Regions from separate parts of the Pantoea sp. CFCC18179 genome, predicted to be linked through region 1. Evidence: predicted binding sites of a transcription regulator. Region 1 holds the regulator's gene; the other holds the start of a gene.
The links. Region 1 encodes LexA, which represses DNA repair genes until DNA is damaged. Its sites were predicted from a motif close to TNCTGTATGTACATACAGNA; they were not measured.
Positions count from the first base shown of each region.

Region 2: umuD (translesion error-prone DNA polymerase V autoproteolytic subunit) is a predicted target of LexA. The motif match lies at 7,984-8,003, and genes of this name have one in related genera.

Region 1 is NZ_JBNBPM010000004.1:70,410-86,822, forward strand. It holds gene ACPUC7_RS09875 (ABC transporter ATP-binding protein) at 1-503, opposite strand, end outside; gene ACPUC7_RS09880 (ABC transporter permease) at 506-1,291, opposite strand; gene ACPUC7_RS09885 (ABC transporter permease) at 1,302-2,147, opposite strand; gene ACPUC7_RS09890 (alkaline phosphatase family protein) at 2,147-2,956, opposite strand; gene ACPUC7_RS09895 (ABC transporter substrate-binding protein) at 3,013-4,074, opposite strand; gene ACPUC7_RS09900 (UTRA domain-containing protein) at 4,299-4,997, shown strand; gene psiE (phosphate-starvation-inducible protein PsiE) at 5,066-5,476, shown strand; gene ubiC (chorismate lyase) at 5,569-6,087, shown strand; gene ubiA (4-hydroxybenzoate octaprenyltransferase) at 6,094-6,978, shown strand; gene plsB (glycerol-3-phosphate 1-O-acyltransferase PlsB) at 7,024-9,447, opposite strand; gene ACPUC7_RS09925 (diacylglycerol kinase) at 9,574-9,942, shown strand; gene lexA (transcriptional repressor LexA) at 10,048-10,662, shown strand; gene dinF (MATE family efflux transporter DinF) at 10,798-12,120, shown strand; gene ACPUC7_RS09940 (CsbD family protein) at 12,282-12,494, shown strand; gene zur (zinc uptake transcriptional repressor Zur) at 12,569-13,087, opposite strand; gene ACPUC7_RS09950 (conjugal transfer protein TraF) at 13,539-14,789, shown strand; gene ACPUC7_RS09955 (LysR substrate-binding domain-containing protein) at 14,910-15,803, opposite strand; gene ACPUC7_RS09960 (transketolase) at 15,997-16,413, shown strand, end outside.
Region 2 is NZ_JBNBPM010000024.1:12,052-25,292, reverse strand. It holds gene ACPUC7_RS23685 (methyltransferase) at 1-291, opposite strand, end outside; gene ACPUC7_RS23680 (DUF3560 domain-containing protein) at 382-1,758, opposite strand; gene ACPUC7_RS23675 (hypothetical protein) at 2,498-2,857, opposite strand; gene ACPUC7_RS23670 (DUF5983 family protein) at 3,091-3,468, opposite strand; gene ACPUC7_RS23665 (reverse transcriptase domain-containing protein) at 3,937-4,704, opposite strand; gene ACPUC7_RS23660 (conjugation system SOS inhibitor PsiB family protein) at 5,741-6,283, opposite strand; gene ACPUC7_RS23655 (single-stranded DNA-binding protein) at 6,430-6,975, opposite strand; gene umuD (translesion error-prone DNA polymerase V autoproteolytic subunit) at 8,024-8,464, shown strand; gene umuC (translesion error-prone DNA polymerase V subunit UmuC) at 8,466-9,737, shown strand; gene ACPUC7_RS23640 (molecular chaperone) at 10,340-10,681, opposite strand; gene ACPUC7_RS23635 (ParA family protein) at 10,738-11,421, opposite strand; gene ACPUC7_RS23630 (DUF2726 domain-containing protein) at 11,691-12,275, shown strand; gene ACPUC7_RS23625 (hypothetical protein) at 12,278-12,520, opposite strand; gene ACPUC7_RS23620 (hypothetical protein) at 12,702-13,241, shown strand, end outside.

The sequences.
Region 1 (16,413 bases):
ATACGCGCATCCAGCGCCGATAAAGGTTCATCCAGCAGCAGCAAACGCGGACGCGTCACCAGCGAACGCGCCAGCGCCACGCGCTGACATTGCCCGCCAGAGAGTTGATGCGGATAACGTTTAGCGAAATCGGTGAGTTCGACTAATGCCAGCACTTCCATCACGCGTTTTTGGATATCGCTGCCCGCCAGTTTCTGCATCTTCAGGCCAAACGCCACGTTCTTCTCGACCGTCATATTTGGGAACAGTGCGTAGCTTTGGAATACCATGCCGATGGTGCGTTTTTGCGGCGGCAATGGCACCAAATCCTGGCCTTGCAGCAAGATGTTGCCGCTATCCACTTCCGTTAATCCGGCAATGCAGCGCAGCAGTGTCGATTTGCCACAGCCGCTCGGGCCGAGCAGGGTAACAAATTCACCTTGTTCAGCGCTGAAATCGATGTTCTCGAAAATAGTGGTTGGGCCGTAGCTTTTGTTCAACTGGGTGACGTTCAGATAACTCATGATCAGCCTCGTTCAGGATTGAGGGCATTCGCCAGCCAGGTGACCAGCAAAACAACAGCAAAATAGGAGATCACCAGGGCGCTGGTGAAGTGGCCGCTGCCGTTGCGCATATTGAACAGATAAACCTGCAAGGTTTCATAGCGGGTGCCGACCAGCATGTTAGCGAACACAAACTCACCAATCAGGAAAGAGAAGGAGAGCAGCACCGCAATAAACACCCCTTTGCGCAGATTCGGCAGCACTACAAACAGCGCCGCTTGCCAGGTGCTGGCACCCAGCAGATGTGCGGCATCAATCAGTTCCTTCAGATTGATCGCCTGCATGTTGTTGGAGATGGCGCGATAGATAAACGGCAGCGCGATGGTGAAGTAACAGCCAATCAAAATCCACGGCGTGCCGGTCAGCATCAGCGGGGAAGACGAATAGAGCTGCAACAGGCCAACCGATGACACCACCGGCGGCACGGCGAACGGCATCAGAATCAGCACATTCATTACCGCGTCAAGCTTCGGATAGTAGTAAGCGATTACAAACATCGCAGGCAGCACCAGCACTAACGAGAACAGCAGTGCACCAAAACACACCAGCAACGAATGGCCTAACGCCGTCAGGAAGCGTGGATCGCTCCACAATTCGCTCAGCCACTTCAAGGTAAAACCTTGCGGCAGAATGGTGTCGCTCCATTCGGTGGAGATGCCGTACAGCAGCGTCGCCAGCAGCGGCGCGGCCAAAATACACAGCAGCAGCCAGACAATCAGGCGATGATAAAATTTTTCCGCGCGGGACACGTGTGGCTCCTCAGGAAGGTTTGGCGTTGAGATAGCTGCGACGCACCAGATACTGCTGCACCACGGTAATCAGCGCCATAATCAGCACCAGCAGCATCGCCAACGCGCCGCCGGTATTCGGATCCAGCGAGATATCGCCAGAAACCAGCGCAGCAATACGCACCGGCACCACGTTGAAGTTGCCGGTGGTGAGCGCATAAATGGTGGCGTACGCGCCAAGCGCATTGGCGAGCAGAATCACAAAGGTGCCAAGCAGCGCCGGGAACAGAATCGGTAAGCCGATATGCCACCAATAGCGCCAGCGGCTGGCACCGAGCAAGGCGGCGGACTCTTGCCAATCCTGACGTAAACCGTCAAAGGCCGGATAGAGCAGCAGAATGCCGAGCGGGATTTGGAACCAGGTATAAACCAGCACCATGCCGTCTCGCGAGAACAGTTTGAAGCCTTCCAGCACGCCGTAATGACGCAGCAGCAGCGTCAGGCAACCGTTTAGGCCGAGCAGAATCACAAAGGCAAACGCCAACGGCACGCCAGCAAAGTTGCTGGTCATGTTGGTAAAGGACATCAAAAAGCGCTGAAAACGGCCGCTTCCTAACTGATGCAGCGAATAGCCAGCAATCAGCGAGATCAGCAAGCCGTAAATGCTCGACCAGATGGAGATATCCAGCGACAGACGAAACGCCTGTAAATAGAACGGCGAGGTGAGGATATCGCTGTAATTATCGATGCCCCAACGTTCGTTGATATCGCTCCAGAAGCTGTTAATGGCAATCCACAATAGCGGCGCGAGCTGGAAAGCCACCCAGAACAGCGCAAACGGCAGCAGCAATAACGTAGCCAGCGTTTTGCCTTTCATTAATGCCGCTCCGCCAATAGTGCGCGACAAACCGGTTTGTCGTGTTCGACGCCGAGCAAACTGCAAACGATGCCGCATAACTCGGTTTGCTGTGGTTGCAGATCCGCCTGAAGCGAGAAGCCTGAACCAAACACAAACAGCGGCACTTGGGTTTCTTCCGGCAAAATACCGCCGTGCGAGCGATCGTCGTTCATGCCGTGATCGGCAGTGACAATCACCTGATAGCCTTCCGCCAGCCAGGTTGGCATCCACTGCGATAAATAGCCATCGGCCATGCGCGCGCGGTTACGATATTGCGGCGACGACAAGCTGTGCTTGTGTCCGGCATCGTCAATGTTCATCGGGTGGATCAGCAGGAAATCGGGATCGTGCTTGAGGCGCAAACTTTCAGCGTCTTCAAACAGATGGGAATCCGGATAACCGTCGTCCCAGTAAAAGTGGCCGTACTGAATCGGCAGATCGGGCGCGTGGGTGTGGCGATCGCGCGCGGCATTAAACGGAGTTTGATTGTACAGTTCGCTCACCCAGTGATATGCGGCGGCGGCGGTGGTTAAGCCGGCAGCGCGCGCGTAATGGAAGATGCTGCGCTGATTACTCAAGCGATTGACGCCGTTATGAATAATGCCGCTGCGCACCGGTGGAATGCCGGTCAAAATGCATTCGTATAACGGGCGCGACAGCGAAGGCAGTTCGCAGGTCAGCGTATAATATTGGCCGTTGCCCTGTGCGCATTCGGCAAACAGATAACCCATTGCATGCTGCGCCACCTGATTGCTCAGCCCATCCAATACCACCAGGATCGTTTTCATCCTTTCTCCTTAATGGAAAAAAGGTGCGCATGAATGCGCACCCTATAACAACAACGTTATTGCTTCATATTGATGATGACGTTCTCTTGCCACAGACGCGGCAGCATTTTCGAGGTCTTGTCCCAGGCAGCCTGGTCTTTGATTGGACGGGCATTTTTGTACTCAGACTGCGGCAGCAGTTTGGCTTGCACGTCGGCAGGCAGCGTTAAATGCTCGGCACGAATGGGACGCGCATAGCCTTTTGCCAGATTGATCTGACCTTCATCAGACAAGATGTATTCACGCGCCAGCTTGGCGGCATTAGGGTGCTTGGCGTATTTGTTGATGATGGTGGAGTAACCCGAAGTCACTGAACCATCAGATGGAATCACCACTTCATAGCGGTTTTTGTCGATCTGATCGCGGTAGTTCAGACCGTTAAAGTCCCATACCACGGCAACCTGAATTTCGCCTTTCTCAATGTTGGCAATCACCGGATCGGTCACGCCCAGGCGGCCTTCTTTCGCCAGCTCACCAAAGAAGCTCAGCGCCGGTTTTACGTTCTTCTCATCGCCGCCCATCGCATAGCTGGCAGCCAACACGCCGTTCGCCGCTTGAGCCGCAGTGCCGACGTCGCCGATAGTGACCACATACTTACCTTTCTTTAAATCGGCCCAGCTGTGCGGTACATCTTTCACTTGTTGCTTGTCGACCAGGAACGCGATGGTGCCGGTATACGCCAGCATCCAGTTGCCTTCTGGATCTTTAGCCCAACTTGGGATTTGGTCCCAATGGGTGGGTTTATAAGGCTGTGCGACACCTTTCGCTACGGCAATTGGCCCAAACGCGGCGCCCACATCGCCGATATCCGCGCTGGCGTTCTCTTTCTCGGCATCGAATTTCGCCAGTTCCTGGGCAGAGGACATATCAGTGTCGCTGTGCTTCAGGCCATATTTGCTGCTGAGGTCACTCCAGGTATCTTTCCAGTTGGCCCAGCTGTCTGGCATGCCGACACTGTTAACCTGACCTTCAGCACGCGCAGCTTTTTCGAGCGCGGCGAGGTCATTATCTGCGGCTTGCGCGGCAGGCAACGCAAGCAGTACGGCACTGGCTACTACAGAGGCGATAAACGCTTTCATCTCGATTGCTCCCGGTATATGTTGTGGGACTTCTTGGTCTAGACCAGCAAGAACCGAGCCAATGTAGCCCGAGTAGATGAAGGTTTTATGACCATGGTGGTGAAATGTGGTGTGGCGCGACGATCCACATGCGGTTACAGCGCGCTAAAGCGTGGGTGTGTTCTTGTCACATTGTAGTCATCGAACTGTCATAGTGCAGTTTTGCCCCAAAATGAGGCTGAAAAATGTTGTCGAAAACGGCGGATGTGATTGCGGCAGGGCTGCGTGAACGCATTGAAATCGGTGAATTTGCCAGCGGACGTTTACCGGCGGAGCGCAGTCTTAGCGAGCAATATTCCACCACGCGCATCACCTTGCGTGAAGCGCTGGGTTTGCTGGAAGCGCAGGGCATTATCTATCGCGAACTGCGTCGCGGCTGGTTTCTGGCGCCGCCGCGTCTGGTGTATAACCCGTCGCATCATAGCCACTTTCACGCGATGGCAACAGAGCAGGGGCGTGTGGCCAGCACCGAAGTGCTGGAGGCACGCGAGGTGCCCGCGCAACTGGCGATTGCGCGACATCTTCAGCTGCTGGAAGGCGACACGGTTTACCGTATTCGGCGTTTGCGGCGCATTGATGGCCGCGCGGTGTTGTATGTGGAGCATTACCTCAACCCAGCCTATTTCCCCGGCTTGTTAGACGAAGATCTCACCCGTTCTCTCACCGACTTATACCTGCAACGTTATGGCATTCGTTACGGTGGCGCGCGTTTCACTATTTTGCCGGGGCCGCTGCCCACGCGTGCCGCACCCGCGTTGAATGTTGCCAGCGGCACGCCGGGATTGCTCATCACCCGCATTAACCGCGATCAACATAAGCGCGTGATTGATTGCGACTGCGAGTTCTGGCGCTACGACGCGCTTTGCGTGGATGTCGAAGTATAAATATTGTGATTTTGATCACACTACAGCATGATAGCGCCAGAGCTATTCAGAGCACGAGGTGTGAAAAAATGACAATAAAAACAGGCGTTGGGCAGTACATTTCCCTGGCACTGCAATGGGTGCTGAATATTGGCCTGATCATTCTGGCGATTATTCTGGTGGTGTTTCTCGGCAAGGAGACCATTCACCTTGCTAACGTGCTATTTAGTACCGGTGAACAGACCTCTTCGTATCTGCTGATCGAAGGTATCGTCATCTATTTCCTCTATTTCGAGTTTATCGCGCTGATTGTGAAGTACTTTCAGTCGGGCTATCACTTCCCGCTGCGCTATTTCATCTATATCGGTATAACGGCGATTATTCGTCTGATCATCGTGGACCATAAAAATCCGTTCGATACGCTGTATTACTCAGCGGCCATTCTGATTCTGGTGGTGACGTTGTGGCTGGCGAACAGTAATCGCCTGAAACGTGAGTAAATAATCTTCTTTCTTTGTCGTGGCACAACGATCCGTGCCACGCATTCTCCTCTGCGTTAAACTAGGGCAACTTTTTTTCCGGAGATGTCCTGATGTCGCATGAAGCGCTGCGCCAGCTACGCGCACTGCACTGGCTACCAGCCTCTTCCCCGCTGCTTTCCGCCCCTTTGCTGGACTGGCTACTGGAAGAAGATTCCATGACGCGCCGTTTCGAGCAGCATTGCCAGCAGGTCACCGTTGAGCCGATCCGCGAAGGCTTTTTTGCTGCTGATGAAGTACAGGAAGAAGCGGCATTCTTGCCTGCCGATGAACGCTTTTGGCTGCGTGAAATTGTGCTGTGTGGCGATGGCGAACCCTGGCTGATTGGCCGCACGGTCGTCCCTGACAGCACACTAAATGGCCCGGAACAGATGCTGCAAAAGCTCGGCACGCGACCGCTAGGCCGTTATCTGTTCTCTTCATCAACCTTGAGCCGTGATTTTATCGATCCCGGCCAGGTTGATGATTTATGGGGACGCCGTTCCCGCCTGCGTTTGTCAGGCAAACCGCTGTTGCTAACCGAACTGTTTTTACCGGCGTCGCCGCTGTATCGCTCGCTGGAGCAAGGATAAATGACTGTGCAAAACACTTTACCGATGACCAAGTGGCAGGCCTATTGCCGCCTGATGCGTATCGACAAACCTATCGGCACCGTGTTGCTGCTGTGGCCAACCCTATGGGCGCTGTGGCTTTCTGGCATGGCGATTCCGCCGCTGCCAGTGCTGTTGGTGTTCGTGCTCGGCGTGATTGTGATGCGCGCCGCGGGCTGTGTGATCAACGATTACGCCGATCGCAAAATTGATGGTCACGTTAAGCGTACCGCTTCACGCCCGCTGGCGAGCGGCGCGGTAAGCGAGAAGGAAGCCAAACTACTGTTTGCTGGCTTGGGATTGCTGGCCTTCATGCTGGTGTTAACCATGAACACCATGACGATCTTGCTGTCGTTCGGCGGATTGGCGCTGGCGTGGGTTTATCCCTTCATGAAGCGTTACACGCATCTGCCGCAAGTAGTATTGGGCGCGGCATTTGGCTGGGCGATCCCGATGGGATGGGCGGCAGTTAGTGAGTCCTTACCTTTGGTTTGCTGGTTGGTTTTCCTGGCGAATATTTGCTGGACAGTGGCTTACGACACGCAATATGCGATGGTTGATCGTGATGATGATTTGAAGATTGGCGTAAAATCGACAGCTATTCTGTTTGGTCGTTACGACAAGCTAATTATCGGTTTGCTGCAACTGGCGACGCTGGCGCTGATGGCGTTGGTCGGCATGATGCTCAATCTGAGCGGCGCATTTTATTGGTCGCTGTTGCTGGCCGCGGGCCTGTTTGTGCATCAGCAGAAACTGATTGCCCAGCGCGAGCGCGATCCTTGCTTCCAGGCATTTCTGAATAACAACTATGTTGGCATGGTGCTGTTCCTGGGCATCCTGCTCAGCACGGTACCGTTTGTCGATATGCTATAAAAAGAAAGGGCGCACCAAAGTGCGCCCTTTTTATCGCTTGCCGCATTACTCGTGCGTTATCGCACTTTCAATCGTCAATCGCACATCATTGGTCACCAACTCCGCCAGCATCTGCCACATCATATGGGTGCGTTCGGCATCGGCATCACCGGTATCACTGATGTAGCCTTCAGCACGAAGCGTCAGCACCAGCGCTGTAAACACCGCTTTATCGAAGAACTCCGGCGCATTGATGCCGTGTAGCACAGACAAACGTTGCGCCAGCGTGCGGCTCTCTTTCTCCAGCGTGCCACGGTTAATTGCCGGTTTGGCACTGAGAATCGCAAAGGTAATCGCAAAACGTTGCAAGGTTTCACGAATGCCCGCTGCCAACAATTGCAGTGAACGATGACGTGCTGCGTTCATCTTGAGCTGACCATCTTGCTGAGAAATCAGCCCCTGACGTGCCATTTCTGTGCACAAGGCATTGAGCAGCGCAGGAAGTTCTTCGTCTTTCCAGCGCAGGAACAGTTCACTCTTCAGCATCGGATACACCAGGCTCACCTGACGCAGCAGTTCTGCTTCGCTGATTTCACGATGTTGTTGCACTACAGCGGCAATCAGCGACGGCATCACCAGCATGTGGTGAATGTTGTTGCGATAGTAGGTCATCAGCACCGCCTGCTCACGCGGCAGAATGATGATGTCACCAATGCTGTCTTGCTCAGTTTCGAACTTGTTCATGCCCATGGCGTGATTTAGCAGGGCTTCGGCGCTCATATCGGGCACCGTTGCTTCTGGCGAATACGGCACGTTACGCAGCAACTGGGTGTAGCACTCAAGTTGCTCAATCAGCTGTTCGCGCGTCAGTGAACGCTGGCGTGACGCTAATAGCGCAGTCACACACAGGTTCATGGCGTTGGCCGCACCGGCTTCATTGATGCGTACCATCAGCTTCGCCGCAATGTCATTCACTGCGGGCGTCATCCAGGCGGGACGCTGCGGTTCAATCGGATCAATCGCATCACGCCATTCCGGCACGTTTTTGTTCAGGTAGTTCATCAATGGCAGCGGTTCGCCAAAGTTGACGTAACCCTGGCCGAGATTACGCAGCTTGCGCAAGCCGCGTACCATTTGCAGGAAGTTCTCTTTCTCTTTCGCCGCGCCACGTAACTCTTTGGCGTAGGTACCCACTTCCATCACATGCTCATAACCGATGTAGATCGGCACGAAAGTGATGGGGCGGCTGCCGCCACGCAACATCGCTTGCAGCGTCATTGATAACGTACCGGTTTTCGGATCGAGTAAACGGCCGGTACGCGAACGTCCACCTTCCACGAAATATTCAACCGAGTAACCACGGCTAAACAACTCGCCCAGATATTCACGGAATACGGTGGAGTAGAGTTTGTTGCCTTTAAAGGTACGACGAATAAAGAACGCACCCAAACGGCGGAAAATCGGGCCCGCTGGCCAGAAATTCAGGTTGATACCGGCAGCAATGTGCGGCGGCACCAAACCCTGGTGATAAAGGACATATGAGAGCAGCAGATAGTCCATGTGACTGCGGTGGCAGGGCACATAAACGATCTCATGGCCATCCTGCGCCAGCTGACGGACGCGCTCGCCGCCATGCACATTGATACCTTGATATAAGCGGCTCCACAGCCAACCCATTACGCGATCGGTGATTTTAATCGCTTCATAGGAAAAGTTGGCCGCGACTTCTTCCATCATTTCGATGGCGTGTTGCTGGGCTTTCTCATGCGAAATCTTTTTACTGCGCGCTTCATCTTCTACTGCCTTTTCAATCGCTTTGGATTGAAGCAGCTTGTTGAAGAGATCCTGACGCGCCGGCAAGCTCGGCCCAACCGCCGCCAAACGTTGGCGTGCGAAGTGAATCCGCGCTACGCGTGCCAGTTTCTGTGCAATCGACTTATCGGTGCCGTGCTCGGTGGCCATTTGGCGCAGCGAAACGGTTTGTGAGAAGCGCACAAAGCTGTCGCGACCATGCCACAGAATGGCGAAGAACTTCTGCACGCCATTCAGCACGCGCAAGTGTGGCGCGGCTTCGCCCAACGTCTCACGTCCCGGCGCACGACCAAACATCACCGCGACCGGCAACATCTGCACATCAAGCTGCGGGTTGCTGCGGTGCAGATCGAGGTAGTCGTGGAAGAGCTTTACCGATTCCGGATTTGCCACGAAATAAGGAATAACGCGCGGGCCATCGTGAATAAACACGTGGCGGGGAAGTAAGGTGCCATCGATCTCTAGCGGTGCCAGCGGATCGGGCAGATCATGTTTCAAACATTGCGCCCGCAATGTCAGCAAGTCAGCCTTTGAATCATAAGGCAAAACATACATCACCGGACGTGTCGGATCGATCCCGTGTTCAGAGACAGGATCGGTCGGAATGACCTTACTTTTTACCAAAATAGAGAGTGGTAAATTCAATAATTTGTAATAGAGTTTACGCCAACCTGACATAGACAACTTAAAGCCTCTTGTTAGCAAAGCGCGGCAAGCATACCAGAAAGCGCAGCGAAGATCTGTGGCTCTGCCGCCTCACACTGCCACACATTGACGTCAAAATAGATCAAGGGTTCCACGTACATGGCAAATAATGTCACCGGTATTGTAAGAATAGTGAAAGCAGCCGGTTATTCCTGGCAAGGATTGCGCGCTGCCTGGCAGCATGAAGCCGCGTTTCGCCAGGAAGCGGTTGCGGCGCTAATGGCGATTGTTATCGCATGCTGGTTGGATGTGGATGCCATCACCCGCGTGCTGTTGATTGGCTCTGTGATGCTGGTGGTCATTGTCGAAGTCCTTAATAGTGCCATCGAATCCGTGGTTGATCGCATCGGCCAGGAGCAGCATCCGCTAGCGGGGCGCGCCAAAGATATGGGGTCGGCTGCGGTACTGCTGACTATCTTACTGGCTCTGTTTGTTTGGATCGCCTTGCTCTGGTCGCATTTGAGATAAAGATTCCAGATTCCTCAACCCGCTGATTTTTCCCTCTGTTATGGTTTTCATTCCGCCAATACCTGTATATACTCACAGCGACTGTATAAACAACCAGGGGGCGGGATGAAAGCGTTAACTGCACGGCAGCAACAGGTCTATGACCTGATTCGCGACCATATTAACCAGACGGGCATGCCGCCAACGCGTGCGGAAATTGCTGCGCAACTGGGTTTTCGCTCGCCCAATGCTGCTGAAGAGCATCTGAAAGCGCTGGCGCGTAAAGGCGTAATTGAAATCGTTTCCGGCGCATCGCGCGGGATTCGTTTGCTAATGGAAGAAGAACCGAGCGAAGGGCTGCCGCTGATTGGCCGTGTTGCTGCGGGTGAACCACTGTTGGCACAAGAACATATCGAAGCGCACTATCAAGTAGATGCCAACCTTTTCAAACCGAGCGCGGATTTTCTGCTGCGCGTTAGCGGTATGTCGATGAAAGACATCGGCATTATGGATGGCGATCTATTAGCAGTGCACAAAACGCAGGAAGTGCGTAACGGCCAGGTTGTGGTGGCGCGCATTGATGATGAAGTCACGGTGAAACGCTGGAAAAAGCAGGGCGCGATTGTGCATTTGCTGCCAGAAAACAACGATTTCCAACCGATTGTCGTTGATACTCGCGAGCAACTGCTGACCATTGAAGGTTTGGCGGTTGGCATCGTGCGTAACGGCGAGTGGCTCTGATTTATTTCTGCTTTTCCCCAACTGCGGCGGCGAAACATTCGCTGGCCGCAGTCTGCTATTCTACTTTTCTAAAACTTCTTCTGCGGCACAGTCCGGCGTCATCACGCTGATCACCGCATAAAACGGAATGGGCTGATGCGGCTGTTTTCCTCTTCAGATAAAACACTCTGGCGGCTAGCGCTGCCGATGATCCTCTCTAATATCACCGTTCCATTATTGGGCGTGGTGGATACCGCAGTGATTGGTCATCTCGACAGCCCAATCTATTTGGGCGGCGTCGCGGTGGGCACGACAGCAACCAGTTTTATCTTTATGTTGCTGCTATTCCTGCGTATGAGCACCACCGGGCTTACCGCTCAAGCTTTTGGCGCCAATGATAAAACTGCACTGGCGCGCGCGTTAACCCAGCCGCTGCTGATCGCGTTGGTGTTTGGCATGCTGTTTATGCTGTTAAGAACGCCAGCGAGTAATTTGGCCGCCGCATTGATGGGCGGTAGTGCCGCAGTGCAGCAACAGGCGCAAATATTTATTGAGATTCGCTGGCTCAGCGCGCCCGCCACGCTAGCCAATTTAGTGATTCTCGGCTGGTTGCTCGGCGTGCAGTATGCGCGCGCGCCGATGGTGCTGCTGATTATCGGTAATCTGGTCAACATCCTGCTCGATCTGCTGTTCGTGCTTAAGCTGCATTGGGGCGTGGCCGGTGCGGCGGCAGCAACTGCAACGGCGGAATATGTCACGCTTGCCGTTGGTTTGTGGATGGTGGCGCGAGTACTCAAGATGCGCGGTATTCACTTTTCATTATTAAAAAGCAGCTGGCGCGGCGATGCGGCGCGCTTGTTCCGTCTTAATCGCGACATCATGTTGCGTTCCCTCATGCTGCAAATCTGTTTCGCTTCGTTGACGTTACTTGGCGCGCGTATTGGCCCGGATGTGGTGGCGGTCAATGCGGTGTTGCTGATGTTCCTGACTTTCACGGCCTATGCGTTAGATGGCTTTGCTTACGCGGTCGAAGCCTGTTCCGGCGAAGCGGTTGGCGCCAAGGATCGCAGTAAGTTACTGCTAATCTGGCATGCAGCCTGTCGTCAGGCGTGTTTTGTCGCGCTAATGTTTGCGGTGATTTATGCCTGCACCGGACCGCAGATCGTCGCCATGCTGACTTCCCTTGAAGCGCTGCGTGAAATGGCTGATCGCTACCTCATCTGGCAGGTGATTTTGCCGCTGGTTGGCGTGTGGTGTTATCTGCTGGATGGCATGTTTATCGGTGCCACGCGTGGACGTGAAATGCGTAACAGCATGGTGATGGCGGCGATCGGTTATGGCATTACGCTTTTGACATTGCCGTGGCTGGGCAATCACGGCTTGTGGCTGGCCGTTACGGTGTTTCTTGCTTTGCGCGGGTTAACGCTGTGGCTGGTCTGGCGCGGCCATTGGCGGCATGACAGCTGGTTTAATGCTTGATAAGCGAAGCGTAACCTACAGATTAATCTGTATTTCCCAGCAAACTGCGCAGCGCCTACTATAATTATCTCAAACGGCGCAAATGAGTAGCGCGTTGTGTGGGTATTTCCTTCTTTATCTAGGGGATTACCCGTCTCACTCAGGATGACGTGGAGGATTATATGAACAAAGACGAAGCGAGCGGCAACTGGAAGCAGTTTAAAGGGAAATTTAAAGAGAAGTGGGGAAAACTCACTGATGACGATCTGACCGTGATTGAAGGTAAGCGCGATCAGCTGGTCGGCAAAATTCAGGAACGCTACGGCTACGCGAAAGATGAAGCCGAGAAAGAAGTGAAGGATTGGGAAACCACCAATAAAGATTACCGCTGGTAATTCCCGATTAGGAAGATGCTCCTACCCACCGATCATTTAGCGTAGTGATCGGTAAGGCACACGGAAGTGCCACCCTATTTTCTGGCCCGTTTTTTCCCTTCCACCTGATGGTCATGCTCGCAGCTTTCATGATGGGTACAAGCCGCGACTTCCGCGCAGTTCTCACACAAACCATGTGCTTCAATCACCGTATGCCGCAAAGAAAACCCTGCCTGATCGGCCAAACCCGCAATGGTTTTTTCCACGCCGTGAGCATGTTTTTCCGTTACTGCCGCGCAACCATCGCACACCAGCATCACCGAAGTGTGTGCCGGTTCATCGAAATGATGGCAAACCACATAGCTGTTGTTTGACTCAACGCGATGAATAAAGCCCTGTTCCAGCAAAAAATCCAGCGCTCGATAAATGGTCGGCGGTTTAGCCTGTGGCTCACTGACGCGCAGTTGATCCAGCAAATCGTAAGCGCTTATTGAACCATTTTGCTCCGCCATTAAACGCAGCACTTCTGCGCGTTGAGTGGTGAGGCGCACGCCGCGGTCAAGGCAAAGTGATTCAGCCTGAGTAAGAAGTTGTTCGGGCGTGAGGTTTGACATAAGCATTCTCCAGGTTGCAGGTGATGTTATTTTATCACACAAATTTTTACCCTGCTGTGATTGCTTTTTATCCCTAAAACGCCTCAGAAAATTCCCACCAATCAACAAATTACCTGAATCATTTCCCCGGTTATTTTTTTGCAGCATTTTTGCTGTACCAATCGTAGCTGGCAGGCGCGACAACGGTTGAGGGCTTTTGCTTTGCAACTCACCGGGTTAGCGACTATGGTTCAAAAGGTCTTAAGTAATTTCTGGCATCAATTTACTCACTGTTAATTTTTCTGCATAAAAACACAGCAGAATGGTGCGTGTGCGTCCAATTCTGCGAATAGCAGTGCTATTTCCTTTTAATTCACGGCAATGAAGCGTTAGCCGAGGTTCAGAATAGCGGCTAACTAAACTGTTCCGTCGGTGAGAGGCTCAGCGACATTTCAAAGGTGATGGCAGGCTCATGGTGAAGACATTATTCAGGCACAAAAAAGTTGCTTATCTTGTTGGTTTGAATGCGGTATTTCTTTCTACTTCGGCTCTGGCAGCAGGCACATGGTACGACGCACGCAATGATGCGATGGGCGGCACTGGCGTGGCGTCTTCCACATGGAGTTCAGCGGTGCTGGCTAACCCAGCATTGATGACCAAAGCGCAGCCTGAAGACAACGTCAGCATCATTTTCCCTTCAGCGGGCGCACAGGTTACTGACAAAGACAAATTAATCGACCGTGTCGATGACATCACTGATACCGTCGATCGTTATCAGAAAGTGATTGATGGCCTGACATTTGCCGATTACCTCAATGGCTACCCGCAACTGAAAGCGGCCGCTGGCGATATGGCGAATCAGCTCAGCGATTTACGTGGCAACAAAGCCGATGGCACTGCGGGTGTGGCGCTGGCGGTTACCGTTCCTAATGAAACCCTGCCGTTTGCCTTCATTACCAAGGCGTATGGCACGGCGCACGTGCGCGCCAACGTGGCGGACAGCGATATTGCTTACCTGCGCGGCGTAGCTAATGGCAGCATCATTCCGCGTCCCGGTGATGAAGATAATCTGCGCTCCAGCGCCAACGGGTTGGCGGCGTTAATCACCGACTATGGCGTTGCCGTCGCCCATGAGTTCTCGATTGCAGGTCATCCGGTTTCACTGGGCGTAACGCCAAAGGTGCAAAAAACTTGGCTATATAATTACACCGCCAGTATCTACAACTACGACAAGAACGATATCAACGACAGTCGCTATCGCAGCAGTGATACCGGTTTTAACGTCGATGCCGGCCTTGCCACTGATTTCGGTGACCACTGGACGTTAGGCGTGACCGGACAGAACCTGGTTTCGCGTGATATCGACACCAAAGAGGTCAATGGTTACAGCGATACCTACCAAATCCGACCGCTGGTCACCACCGGACTTTCATGGAATAACGGACCCTTTACCGTGGCCGGTGATGTCGATTTGACCCAAACCAAGCGCTTTAAATCGCAAGAAAGCAGCCAATATGCAGGCGTCGGTGCCGAGTACCGCGTGCTGGAATGGTTGGCGCTGCGTGCGGGTTATCGCGCCGATATGAAATCGAACGATACCAATGTGTTCACCGCCGGTTTGGGCGTGTCGCCATTCCACAATACGGTGCATCTGGATCTGGCTGGTTCGGTGGGCGAGGACAATACTGTCGGTGCCATGTTGCAGCTTGGATTTAACTTCTAACTGATAGATTTCACATCACGGTTACATCGAGCCTGATTTCTCGTGAACAGGCTCACATAAAACAGGTCGCAATCGGCGACCTGTTTTTTTTCACCTGCGGGAAATTGTGATCGTAATCAATCAGCGCAACTGGGCCAGATTGAGCTGGGAAAGCAACCAGGTTTTAAAGCTGTCGAGCGCAAAATGGCGATGTTGATGGCGCGGAAACACCAGATAGTGGCCGATGTAATGAATCTCTTGCGTGGTATTGATCAGCGGACACACTAAACGCCCACTGGCCAATTCGCGTTCGGCCAGCAATTTGGATTCCAGCACCACGCCCAGCCCATCGACGGCGGCGGCGATTGCCATAAAGCTGCGGTCAAAGCGCAAACCATAATGGCGCGGCGGGGTGAGGTTATTAGCCTCAAACCAACCTTTCCATTGATAAAGCTGCACATCACATTGAATCAATGGCTGATGATAAAGATCCTCTGGCTGCTTGATCTGCGCGGCCAGCGCTGGCGAACACAGCGGCGTTAACTCTTCCACCGCCAGCGGAATTTTTTCATAAGGCGATGGACGCGGCTCGCCATAAACAATATCCAAATCAAAGTCATCTTGCTCGAAGCGCGCGTATTCGGTGCTAGCCGACAGACGCAAATCAATGTGCGGATGCGCCTGAATAAAGCTGCCCAGCCGCGGCAGCAGCCATTGATGAGCGAAACTCGGCGCGGTATGCAAGCGCAACGGGCGGGACTCATCGGCGGTTACTAGCGCTAAGCCGCGCTGCATCTCATCAAAGCCGCGCTGAATGTGCTCCAGCAACACCACGCCTTCTTTGGTGAGGATGATTTCGCGCGTGCTGCGCTGAAACAAACGCGTCTCTAGCGTCTCTTCCAACTTGCGGATGGCATGACTGATGGCACTGGGCGAGAGATCGAGTTCTTTCGCCGCGCTGGCAAACGCGCCAGTACGACCAGCCGCTTCAAACGCACGCAGTAGTGAAAGCGGGGCTTTTCTCAATAACGACATTCGTGAATCCCATTCAACAGTAGATGCATTTTTTGCTTTTGTCGGTCGGCGCTGTGGCTGCGTAATCTGTTCTCAAGGGGCAAAGCGAGCGTGAGCAGCCGATTTAACAGGTGAATAGCATGCACATTTCTCCGTGATAGATCTGCCCGCTACTCGCCACTTTTGCAAGATTTCACATTTCTCAGGAACACTTATGACGACTCTCGCAGAACCTGAAGTGACCACTTTGCAACGTTTGCAGCAGCACGCTTATCACATCCGTCGCTACGCGTTGCAAATGGGCGAAGTTCAAGGGCAAGGCTACATCGGTCAGGCGTTGGGATTGGCCGATATGCTGGCGGTGGCGTGGTGCCACGCGATGAATATCCGCCCGGAAGATGCGGAATGGGAAGGTCGCGATCGCTTCCTGCTGTCGCACGGTCATTACGCTATCGCACTGTACGCGGCGCTGATTGAAGCGGGCATAATCCCTGAAGAAGAATTGGAAACCTATGGTTCTGACGACAGCCGTTTGCCAATGTCCGGCATGGCAACCTACACGCCTGGCATGGAGATCTCTGGCGGCTCGCTCGGCCAGGGATTGACGATTGGTGTCGGCATGGCGCTGGCG
Region 2 (13,241 bases), on a different contig from region 1:
CACTTCAGGAAACGTCGCGCTGAGATGCTCAGCCAGCGCCGCGTTCATCTCCACGCACTGGCATATTATCCCCGGCATGGCCGCAAGCACGGCACGGACAATGGCGCCGGTCCCGGCGCTCGGCTCCAGCACCCGGCAACCCGGCCGGACATCGGCCAGAGTGACAAGCTTCCGGCACACCTGATCGGACGAAATAAACAGCTGAGTATCTACATGCACCCGGGCCACGGGCTGCAGGCCGCTGAGTTTCTGCTGCATGTGCGCAATTCGTGCGCTGAGTTCGGTACGCATTTCACGTTCTCCCGTGCCAGCAACGCCGGCACTTTATAAAGTCATCTGTATATACATAACCTCCCCGGCGCCGCCGGGGAGCACTGGCTCTTAATGCGGCACCTCTACCGTTTTCATATCGGTGATGTAAACCGGCGACAGCGTGTAGCCCGTGGACATCACCCGGCGGATGCGGTAAGCCTTGTGATCCTCACCGGCCGCAACCCCTTTCACCTGCTTAAAATCGCCGTGCGTTTTGCCCCATTGCTCCTTAGTCATGTGCTTAAAGCCCTCCCCCGGATAGTTCACAATCGGCGGGCGCTTCGCGGCCACCTTCGCCGTTTTTGCTTCCTCTGCGCTGGGCGCTTTGTATTCCGTAATGCGATCGGGCGTGATGGTGATGACGGCGCCGTTTCCCCGTGACATGAACGAATATTCCGGAGTAACCAGCGAGCTGATTTTTCCGCCGCTACGGTTTACGCGGATGATGGTCAGCCACTCCCCGCGACTTTTAACCTGGCCACCCGGTACCATTTCGGTATCTGAGGCCAGCACGCCGCCGTGTTCGTCCAGCATGGCGCGCTCGTAGGCAATGCGGTTGCGGTAGTGCGCGGCCCAGCGGCTTAAGCGCGCGATGGTGCGTTCATGGCACGGAATGCAGATGTCCCGAGCCTGTTCGGCGGTAATAATGTCGTCTTCGAGGGCTGACCAGATGCTGCGGCTGCCTTCATACTGGCTTTTCTCCGGCGAACGCGGGTACTTCTCCAGGGTAAAGCAGCAGTGAAGGTGATCGACGCCTGCAATAACAAGCGCCATTGCCCGGTCAAGGTTCGCGGACGACCAGAGTTTGATAAATTTCTGCACGTCCTGAAGCCGGCGCTCAGCCTTACGCAGGTCAGCCTCAATCTTTTTAATACGGCGCCAGCGCACGTCCGGGCGCTCCTTGTAAGTTGCGTGACGCAGTGATGCCTCTGCCCGGCGCTCCCAGTATTCCGAGGTTTCAAACAGATTGACCGCGCGGCGCATGCCGTTTTCAATCTTCTGCGCGTGCTTGCGGGCGCGGCGCTCGCTATGGTGTCCGACCAGAATCGGCTGGCCGAAGGGAATGGCCGAAGCCAGGCTGTCTACTGCGGCCAGCGCCTGATCTGACTCAACGGCGCGCTTTTCGCTGTACTCTTCAAAGCGCTCCGCGCGCTCCTCCTGGCGGTCAAAGAGCGACTGATCTTCATCCTCAATTTCGCCGGCCAGCTCGATCAGCAGGTCTTCGCGATCGGGCGTCCACATTGGCGCAACAAAAAGCCCCTGACGCGGCGCATACTTAAAGCCCGCATCCTTCACACGCTTATACGTTTCCTCATCAAGACGGTGCAGCGAATACAGGCGCAGCTTGTTGTCATCCGGCGAATACGTTGCGCGGTAGTTTTCGCAGTTAAAAAGAGATGATTCTTTAGATTCTGAAGCCGTGGTGTTGACGTTCTGCTGTGACATGTTGTGTCTCCCGTGTGGTTTAAGTGATGTTTCTCTGAGTTCCTCGCCGTGAGGGCAGAACAGGCGCGCGGGCATCAGGCTGAACGCAGGGGGAAACGGCAAAGCCGCAGCCCGCAGGGACCGGGTGCAGCCGTTTAGCTGCGCGACCCTTGCGTGAAGACGCCCGGGTGCCAGGTTTCTGCACGGCGAAGGGGCTCAGGGAAACAGAACACAACGCGGAAGGATGAACAGGGCACGGCCCCGGAACGGCACGCCACGGTGCCGGGCCGGTCCTCAGCGGCCACGTCTTTTGTGGCCAGTGAACGCGCGGGCGAGAGCCCGCTGCAGGGGTTGACCTGGCCGTTGCCATCAGACCCTAGCCGGCAGGCCCGAACCCCGCAGGGATTCGGCGGAGCTTACCGGCGCAGCCGGTTAGCGCAGTGGGGCTGACGACCCGGCAACGCCGGGGAGCCGGAGGGGGCCATCAGGCTGTTTATGCCGTTGACCTTCATGGACAGAAAAACGGAGAAGCAGCTGCAGCACAGAAAAGGGATAAACAGCAGCAGGAAGCAGAGAGAGAAGACCGCGAGACAGCGTCCCGGAGAGAGAAAGCGCAGGCGAAGGGAAAGAGACGGTGCGTCAGCACCGTCTTTACCCGGCCCGCAGGGCCGCCTGGGTTTTATGTGATGTCGGCAACGTATTAATGCGGATCAGAACGAAAGCAGGATTAGGCAGGAGGGACCCTGCCTGTGTTTATGACTTACGGACGAAAGCTCAGTAGCCTGGCTATCAGCCCTCTGGGAACTTCCGGACAGGCGGGCGTAAAGAGCGGTGCAGCATCCACGCTGGCGCGTATCGCCAGCTCATCGACCACATCATTCCATGCCCACTCTTCGTCATCAGGCTCTGACACCACATAGCAGCGCAGCGTATGGCCAGAGGCCGCTGCAATGCTGCGCGCGAGATTCAGCAACCAGGGTGCACCTTCGCCAGGGTAAGCGTCAGTAATGAACTGCCCGTTAATGTAAAACGCCTCTGCGCCCGTGTTCAGCGTTATGTGACAGCACTGGCCCAGCACACGCACGATTTCATCCTGCGATACCGGAAATGCATTACTCATCCCTTTCATACCTGACTTCCCTGTAATTTTCTGACCGTAGCCATAAAGCATGGCCAGTCACTGAACCGCATCGCCGGCATGCTGGCAGGTCTGCCCTCGCGGTAAGCCTGCGCAAAACGCTTTGCCTGCGCTTCTACTTTCTTACTGTAACGCATCAGTTAACTCCTTCGCTTCTGCTTTAACCGGCGCGTTTGCTGCCGCGCCGGTGCTTCTGACGGCATGACTGCCGTGTTTTACCAGTCGTACGTTACAAAGCCCGGCTGAATGTCCGCGTCGCGGTCGAAATGAAACATGCGCGTGCCAGATAGCCTTGAGACCGTCTCCAGCAGGTAACATAGGCTTTCCGAAATGCCCTGATTACGCAGCCACCGGAGCCTGCCCCCGTCTGCGTCGAGACAGATAAGATGTCCATATCCCGTATCGTGAATCCACATCCATGCCCCATCCCCTTTCTCTGAACGACGGGCGAGCCAGTAAAACAAGCCGCTGTCATCCTCAGTCATGTGCGCGGTGCTCAATATCAGGCATTTTTCGATGCCGGAGGCTGCCTGTCCTTTACCCCATCTTTCCGAGGGTTCCTGAGCGGCGGTGTTGACGTTCTGTGTGTGCATTCCGGTTCTCCTTTAGGTTGGTTAACTCATCTCTCGTCGGGACCTTTCGCGGCAAAGGGCGTGCACGCGACGGCGATCGGACAAAGCAGGGCCGGCGAAGCCGTACACTTCAGCCTTGCTTTTTCCGGATGACGGTGCGAAACCCGGCCCTTCGCGAGAGAGCCTGTGAGAGATGAACAACCTTACAGAGAGGGAATGCGCACACCCGGCGCGCCGTTCAGGCGTGACGACATGAAAGCGGCGGCGGTCGTATGCCGGCGCGGTGAAGGCGCGGGCGCAGGCCCGCTGCAGCAGTTATCTGTTAAAGCCATCAGACCCTAGCCGGGAGGCCCGGAACGCCACGCGGTCCGGCGGAGCTTACCGGCTCTGCCGGTTAGTGCAGTGGGGTTGACGACCCGGCAGCGCCGGGGAGCCGGAGGGGGGCATACTTCTCATTTTATGGCTTTACGACTTCACTGAATAAAGGTGTCACTTGAATAATCGGGCTTGTTCTTTGTTAACACTACCAACGTATGAAGCTATACCTTTTTTTTCAGGCGGGTGCGAACTGGATATATAGGCTTGCAAAAAATCAACAATCCTTTTAGCTGATATACGCAATGAATTTTGGCTAAGTTCTAAATTAAATACATTCACGGTTGTTGATGGAAGCTGAGTTTTAGACCGGTTTACCGTATAACCTGACTTAATCAATGCTTCATTGACAGCTTTAAAAGTTTCTTCCAGCCTTCCTAAATCATTACCTGAAAGAAGGATGTCATCCATATAAATACTTACAGATACATTACCTGATTTACTGATGTTTTTAATAAGACGCCCACAAAAGGATTGATGGAAACAAAAACTTGCCAGAATTGGTGACTGTGGATAGCCATATGGAATCACATGCTTCAATCCATTGCCGTTTTGGTTTTTCACGGTTGATAACTTAGCGATTTTTCTCGCTTTGTCATAGGGAATGAAATTGCCTAGCGCTCTTGTTATGCGACTTTGACTGGTGGCGCCAAAAAAATCCTGTATGTCGATCAATGCAAAGTATTTTTTCTGGACATGATGATTTGCAGCCGCAACATGACCACCTTCTTTCAGGTGAAACATATAGAGAGGGGATCTCCATTTTGACCTGATATAAGCGTGTATTAGCTTTCCTTGCTTTAATGTAGCCTCATTGGGTATATAAACCCAGCGGCCCGGCTTTATCTCAAACTTATGAAGCCATTCATTTTCTGTATTCATAAAAAAACAAGTAGTTAGGGACTATGTTGAAGAGGCTCAACACCTTCTCAACGAAAGTCCACGACTCGTTGATAAAGGCCAGGACTGCTGTAGCAATCCCGAGCACTTCAACTAAGCCGATTTTATGTTGTTTAGACATAGATCGTTCTCTCTATACATTCCTGACGATTCTTAGCGCAAGCGCATAGCCCAAACTAATAACGCTACGCCCCCTTAAGAGGCGATAAGAAACCTTTGGCAACCTCAAGTAGCGAGAAGCAGCGTATAGCAGCCCACCGCGACGAACGGTAACCGTCGGTATGTCGAATAACGACGAGTACAGAGAGGCCGGATAACCGGCTAACGTCAGGAGTGTATAGATTACACCTTGAGTAAAAGATAAGGAACTGTTTAGCGTTTGCGAGCTCCATAAGCAACACGGCCTCACTATACATCCCCTAACTCCCGGCATCATTGCGATGTAATCCGTTGAATTATAAATAGTGGGCTCTTTTTTACATCAAAAAAAAGACGACGCCGTGAAGCATCGTCAAAACGGATTTGCCATCAATGTCTATCCCTGGTGAAGGACCTAGATACTATCGACGCTACGGCCTTAATCATTAACAGGTCTGACCGCTTGGCGTATTTATCTCCGGTTATTCCGTCAGGGCACGCTGGCGCCACACCCACGTCATGTCCAGCAGATCGTTCACCTGTACGCCCCGGCGCCGCCAGTACGAGTACCATTGCCGGTATGTGCGAACAGACTGGCTGGCTAGCGCCGTTTCGGCCTCACAGATGAGTTTTTCCTGTGCCTCAGCCAGATACATCATCGCCTGCGGCGTTCGTTCTGAAGCCGTACGAACGGGCCGTCCGGTGATCACAGCTAGGCTGTGCAATATGGGCACCGGCACACCTGCCCTGCTCTTTGTGAGTGACTTCCCTGCCGGTGCTGAAACCTCTGCGGGGCATGGAGCTATATTGTGCAGCCTGCAGGCCTTCAGCCACTGCGTATGAAAACGTGGCGCCACTGACGGCATCATCATGACTGTATTCATGCGAGCGCACCCTTTCTGCCCAGTACCGCCACGATTTCCGCTGGCGTAATGCCTGCAGACACCATCTCCTCAATACGCGTCAGCAGCCGGCCGATGGTTTCCGGCGCAAACTGTTCGGTGTTCAGAACGTACAGCCCGGTGTGATCGGGATTTATCCAGATAAGCCCGTGCCAGAACGGAGATTCGCTGCCCGGGCTCAGGATGTCGAGCGTGACGAGCGGGTTTTTCCGGTGCGTCAGGCGCAGGTGAACCGGGAACACCCCGCCCCACTCTCCCCGGCATTCGCAGTCGGTAAGCCAGGCTTTGCTGAGCTGCAGGGCGTTCAGCACGGCCCCGCACAGCCGCCGGCGAAATTCCTCGCCGCGCGCGCTGTAGGCCTCAAAATCGCCCGGCGTGAAGGCCTTAAGACGTTGCAGTGTCACGCTTTCATCGCGTGTCATTTCGCTGCCGCAGCAGCTGCGGTAGCCACCGCGATGGCGACCGTAGTACGTGGAAGACTTGCCGTTACGAATTTTTTCTTTAGACTGAGTCGCTGACATATCGGATTCCTCATAATTTGATTGTCATGCCCTGCGCGGAGTTACAGCTCCGCCAGGGCAACCATTCCGGCCTTTCCGGCCGCCTTCCTGCTTTGTTACCTGCTGTTTCACCGCCGCCGCCTCGCGTGAGCGAAGCCGCGTAATCGCTAGAACGGGATGTCGTCGTCAAAATCTGCCGGCGGATAGTTACCCTGTGGCGGTGCCTGGGGTTCCGGCTGCGGCTGACTGCCCTTGCCGCCCTTGCCCCCTTTACCACCGTTACCAGACGCTGCAGGCGCCTGCTGAGGCTGACCGCTCTGCTGGCCGCTGAACTGCTGTCCGGTCTGTGCGCCTGCGTTGCCTCCACGCCCGCCCAGCATCTGCATGGTGCCGCCGACGTTCACCACCACTTCTGTGGTATAGCGATCCTGACCGCCCTGGTCCTGCCACTTACGCGTGCGCAGCTGGCCCTCGATGTAAACCTGCGAACCTTTCCGCAGATATTCCCCCGCTACTTCGGCGAGCTTTCCGAACAGCACCACGCGGTGCCACTCTGTGTTCTCTTTATTTTCACCCGTCTGCTTATCGCGCCACGTTTCTGACGTGGCCAGCGTGATGTTTGCGACCGCGCCGCCGTTAGGCATGTAGCGCAGCTCCGGGTCCTGTCCCAGATTGCCGACCAGGATGACCTTGTTGACGCCTCGTGAAGCCATGTTCGTTCTCCTCATGCAGTTGGGTTTTAACCACGTCACCCGTTGAGTTTCGGGAGCCGCGGTGTTGACGTTTTGTGGAAATCGGCTGGTTTTTTCCTTCGGTATTCACTTCACCCGTTTGAGATCCTTCGCCGCGAGGGCGTAAACCAGCGCGGGTGACGGCAGACGTCCGGGGCGACGGGGACATTTATTTCCGGTCTAACGCAGTGGCCGGAAATAAATTTTCCCGGCGTTCACTTCACCCTGGACGGCCACGGCGCCTGTGCTTGTCTCAGCCCCGGCGAAAGGACTTAAACCGGTGAAATCCGGCGGAAAAGCACAGCACGATGCAGCAGCAACGGCGGCTGAGCGGCAGCGAAACGGCGTTGCGCCTCAGAGCGGCGGCGAGTTCTTGCCGTCGCGGTTCGCGCCAGCCACGGGCTGGCTGCAGGTCCCTTAAGGTCCCGCTGTCTGGTTCTGTTTTAGGGTGTTTGTCTGCGGCAGGATGCCGCTATCTGAATGCGTCAGTGCAGGCCCGTGCGCCGCAAGCGGCAGGCAGTACCGGGCTGGTGTGAGGAAATAATGGTTTTCATAACAAGCTCCCTGTTTATGTAGTCCTTCAAGTGAGCACTAATCATACACATCAGGGCCGTGATAAAAAGGTTGCTGACAGGTTTTCAGATGAGCGCCAGCACGTAATGCGCTGTTTTTACAGACATCAGACCCTAGCCGTCAGGCCCGGAACGCCTGCGGTCCGGTGAAGCTTGCCGGCTTTGCCGGGTAGCTGAGTAGGGCTGACGACCCCGTCAGGGGAAGCCGAAGGTGGCCCTTATCCACATCTTTTCTGCACATCCGGCGCATAAAGCTGTTGATAAACGTCTGCAGGCCGCGTCAGCAGAAGCCTGAATGGGAGAGGTTAAATATTGCGCTGTCGCTTCGCTGTAACTCTATATAAATCAATGGTCCCGAATAACCAGTACGACAGTGCTGCATCTGCCATCTTGCACCTTGCGTTAAGCCAGTTAATACTACTGTAAATACATACAGCGCTTTGACAGGGATTTTTGCTATGTTTAACGCCTTTGAGTTGATGCACCCGGCGGACAATCCGCCGCCCAGCTTCAGGCCTCTTTTCCTGGAACGTGTGCCCTGCGGGTTTCCCTCCCCCTGCCAGGACTATGCGGAGCAGGAGCTCGATCTCAACGAATATCTTATAGCCCACAGGGCAAGCACCTTTTTCCTGCGCGCGCAGGGCAACAGCATGCAGGACATTGGCCTGTATGACGGCGACCTGCTTATTGTCGATCGCTCCCTGACGCCGGAGCACAACGACGTGGTTATCGCCGAGCTTTACGGCGAATTCACGGTAAAGCGCCTTTTGCTTACGCCGATGGGACCCGTTCTGCAGCCTATGAATCCCGCCTATCCCGTTATTATTCCGGACCCGGACACGCTTGAGATCTTCGGCGTAGTGGTGCACTTCGTGCATACCCCTCGCAAAAGGAACTGACATGTTTGGCCTGATTGACGTGAACAGCTTTTACGCCAGTGCGGAGAAAGTATTCCGGCCCGACCTGAAAAATGCGCCGGTGGCCATCCTGTCGAACAACGACGGCTGCGTTATCGCGCGCAGCAAGGAAGCCAAAAAATATGTGAAAATGGGCGATCCGTGGTTCAAGATAAAGAATCAGCATTTCCCTGAGAAAATACATATATTTTCAAGTAATTACGCCTTGTACCATTCAATGAGCACGCGGGTAATGTCCTGCATCGAGGAGATGGTGCCCCGGCTGGAGGTGTATTCGGTTGATGAAGGGTTCTGTGACTGCACGGGCATGGAAATGGCTATGCCATATGAGGACTTTGGCCGCATGATCCGGGCGCACGTCAGGACCTGCACAGGTCTGACGGTCGGCGTAGGGCTTGGGCCAACAAAGACCCTGGCGAAGTCAGCACAGTGGGCCGGTAAGGAATGGCCCCAGTTTGGCGGGGTGCTGGCGCTTACGCCAGCCAATCCCGGGCGGACCGAAAAGCTGCTGTCCCGTCAGCCCGTGGGTGAACTCTGGGGCGTGGGTTCCCGGCTTGAAAAACGCCTGCAGCTGCTCGGCGTGACAACGGCGCTTGACCTGGCACGCACCTCCCCTTCTTTCATCCGCAAGAATTTTGGTGTGGTACTGGAGCGAACGGTACGCGAGCTTAACGGCGAATCCTGCATCCCGATGGAAGATGCGCCCCCGCCTAAACAGCAGATAGTTGTAAGCCGCAGCTTCGGCGAGCGCATCACGGAATATGATGCGATGCGACAATCCGTCTGCGCATATGCAGAACGCGTGGCGGAAAAACTTCGCGAAGACAGGCAGTTCTGCCACCACATCTCTGTGTTTATCCGCACCTCCCCTTTCGACACCGGGCAGCCTGGCTACGGCAACACGGCGTTTGTGAAACTGCGCGTGGGCACACAGGACACACGTAACATCATCGAGGCAGCGGTGAAATCGCTGGATACCATCTGGCGCCCGGGCTTTCGCTATGCGAAAGCCGGCATCATGCTGAGTGAGCTGCGGCCGAACGGCGTGGCGCAGCTCAACCTGTTTGACGATGAGGCGCCGCGCGCCCGCAGTGAGGCTCTCATGAGTCTTATGGATTCGATGAACCGCTCCGGGCGCTACAGCATAGGCTTTGCGGGTAAAGGTATCGACCCTGACTGGAAGATGAAGCGGGAAATGCTGAGTAAAGCATGGACGACGAACTGGAAAGAGCTACCAGTTGCAAAAGTATGTTAAAGGTACAAATAAGGTACTTAAAGTGTACATATTAAGTACAAATAAGACATTGATTATGTCTGCCTAATAAAACTGACAGTGCTTAGTTTTGCGCGCTTAAAACCAGTGCCCGTCTTCCTGACAGAACTCAACTTAAGGCCGGCAGTTTTACCACGCATCCGCTTCACAGATGTGAGTGTGCCTGGTGAAACTTATCAGGCAGGCGAATAAAAGGTCCTGGTTTTTTCCCGACGAAATAGCGGCCATATGGCAATTTGTCACCATAGTTAAGACGCTGCTGCCAATTATCGAACGCGGGCCGTTTTCTGCGGACATGAAATATGAACATGTCTGCGCGCTGGGTAATCAAAATTCCCGGAGCGCCGCTCCAAGATAACCTGTACATCTCGATTAACAGCTGATTAATACATGCTCTTTTTCCGGCGTTCTCAGGGCCCTGAACGTCTCTGTAAGCATTCAGACTGATGCCAGTCACGAGCTTAAGTGCAAGCACCAAAAAATACATTTAAAGCACAAAATAGGTATTTAAAATGTACACTTTAAGTACGTAAAAAACACTCAATTAAACAGGAAGCCTCTCAGTTAGTGGCTTCCTTATTGCCTTATTTGCTATCGAAAGCGCCATCGCGTGCAAGCTTCTCGCGAAACGCCTCAAGTATATAAGGCGTCATCAGCAGGGATGTGACGTTACGCTCTTTAAGTAAGTCGTACGCGTCCCAAAGGTCCTCCGGGATCTGAACGTTTTTAGCTCTGCGCACAGCTTTTGCTTTCCGGCGTGGACCAGAGGATTCGTTTTCAACCTGCTTCTCTGGTTCTGCAGGCCTGACGGCCTCGGCCGCGACAGGCTGTTGTTCAGCTGGTGCAGAACTCCCTGCTTCATGCAAAGGTGCGTTTTTTGAGAGCTGTGAAATACGTTCGAACATTGCTGATTTAGGATTAGCCATCAGATACACCATTCATATTTAAAAAGTACATTTTCAATACTCATTGAATATCTTAATCATACCTTTTCTATAGCATTGCGCATATCTAAAAAGAGCGAGCGCATAGCGTTACCTACATTGCTGTAGCGTGTTGTCATATGCTCAACAACCCCCATGCCCTGACCAAACTGCTGCGGTGCAGCTTTATCCATCGGAATAGCCGTCTCCATCCGGACGAGATTGTCGAATTGGGCAATGTAGTTATCGATGTCGCTGTAATTGCGTCGATTTGGCGGGACCTTATTCATCACCACATGAGCGATTTTTTTCTCACCCAGCTCCGCCGAAATTTCATCCAGTACCTTACTGAATTCGTGAAGGCCCAGAATATCGGATGGGTCATCCTTCAGCGGAGAAATAATGAGATCAGCAAGCGCTACTGCAGCACGCGTGATCGAGGAGTCAAAACCACCACAGTCAACCAGTACAGTCTGCCCCTTCTCTTTAGCTTCCAGAACATCGGCGATAAAGCGGTCCACGACATTTTCCATGTCGTCAGTGAGGCGGACTACATTCCACCGAATATTCTCATCGCGGAAGCCATTGAACGTTGTCACGGCCGGAGTAGGGTCAGTGTCATAAAAAGTATCAGGCTTAAGCTCGGGCGCTATGTTCAGACTGATAAGCGATTTGCCCGTACCGCCCTTTTTGATTGCTACCGCTATAACTTTTCCCGCGTATGGATTTGATGCGTTATTCATACTTTCTCCATCCCTAAAATGTACATTTTCAGTATCTGTTCAGCACCTTATCAGTACATCTATCAGCGTGCAACAAACAATACTTACTGAATACCAAAAATGTACATTTTTGGTATTTAAAAGGTGTTTTAGATATACACAAACAGAACACGCATATTCATTAGCATTGCTCTTCGAACCAGGGCAGGGGAGGGGTACAATCGGATTTTCAGGCGTTATTATCTCGGTAAGATACGTGCGTTTCTTTCGGTTTTTTTTGGAGAAGATATATGGATATGTTTTTCTGGTTTTTGATCGCTATCGCTGTGATCGCTTACCTGGTTTCAGGTGGAAAACGTAAACGGAAGGGGAGCGTATACAAACGCAAAACAGATTATCAGCCACCGAAGCGTGAAAGTTATGACCGTGCTCCGGAGGTTGTCAGGGAGCAGTCTGTAGCAGAACGCCAGCTGGTTACGGTCAGGGGCAACGAATTTTATAAACGCCCGCTGATGAATAAAAGTGAGTACGGCGTTTTCTGCAGACTTGAAAAGCTGCTTTCAGCATCACACCGTGGCTATCGCGTGTTTTCTCAGGTATCGCTCGGTGAGATTCTTGGCTCGGATGACAAGCAGGCTTACTTGGCGATTAACAGCAAGCGGGCAGACTTCGTGATCATAGACTGGTCAGGGCAGCCGATAGCCGTTGTCGAGTATCATGGCAGTGGCCACTTTAAAGGCGACGCCATCGTTCGTGACGCGGTTAAGCGTGAGGCATGCCACAATGCGGGTATAGCCTTTATAGAACTATCATCAAGCTATACAGATGCTGATATTGAAGCCATCAGTGACCATTTGCATGTGAGAGCTGCCTAGCGTCAGTGACACCACCAGTGAAGCCGTCTCTTCTTTTCATCAAGAACGCGCCGCAGCTCCCTGCGGTGCCGCATCAGTTCCTGATGCAGCATACGCTGCTTGATCCTGTGAAAAATCTCGTTCCCGACCGCATGTGAACAGGTATCTGCTTCTGTTTCGCAGCGTCCGACTTCCTGCAGTAGCCAGTCCATATAAAGGTCAAGCTGTTCGCTCGCTACGTCCTGCAGCTGCATCTGTGAAAACATACTGATAGCCTCATAACATATAGTTTTGTATCTAAAATCCCAGTCCTACAGTAGTTAAATCGGCAGGATGAAAAATTTTTTTAGAGTGACATCGCTATGCTAATGCCTTAGCTTTAGCCTGAAAGTTAAGTTTAATAACCTTCACTTTGTTTAGAGCCTTACCATTTTAAAGGATTAAAAAATGTCAAATATGAAACACTCTGAAAATCAGAGAGAAATGGCAGAAGACACAATTGAGCATAAGAACAAGATTTTACAGGAATGGAACGAAAAAAATCAGAGTGGAACACTGGTAGAAGTTATACTGGACAAAGATAGCATTAAAGAAAAAGACGAAACAATTGGTCTAGCCAGAATTGTTCATGGTATGCCTTATGTGAACTTAAAACATAATGGCGGCGCCTATTTAAAAGACGTTGAGCTGTTGTCAGGCGATCATCCAGAAGCATTCAAAAAGGAACAAGAGAAAACCAAAAAAGGTTGCTTAAACTTAATAGGTTACGTTGCATTTTTTATTTTTACACTCGCTGCATCAATTTGCGCAACTATAACATTCAAAAACAATGATACCTTACCAGTCTTTGCTGCGCTTCTTCTATTTTTATCATTTTTATTAAGAATAATTGCACCAAAAAGTACCAACAACGCTGTTCGCGTAGGGAAAGTCACGTCTGATTTGTTTGCCGCTTGCGCAACTTTTCTGTCTTTATATTCCTTACCT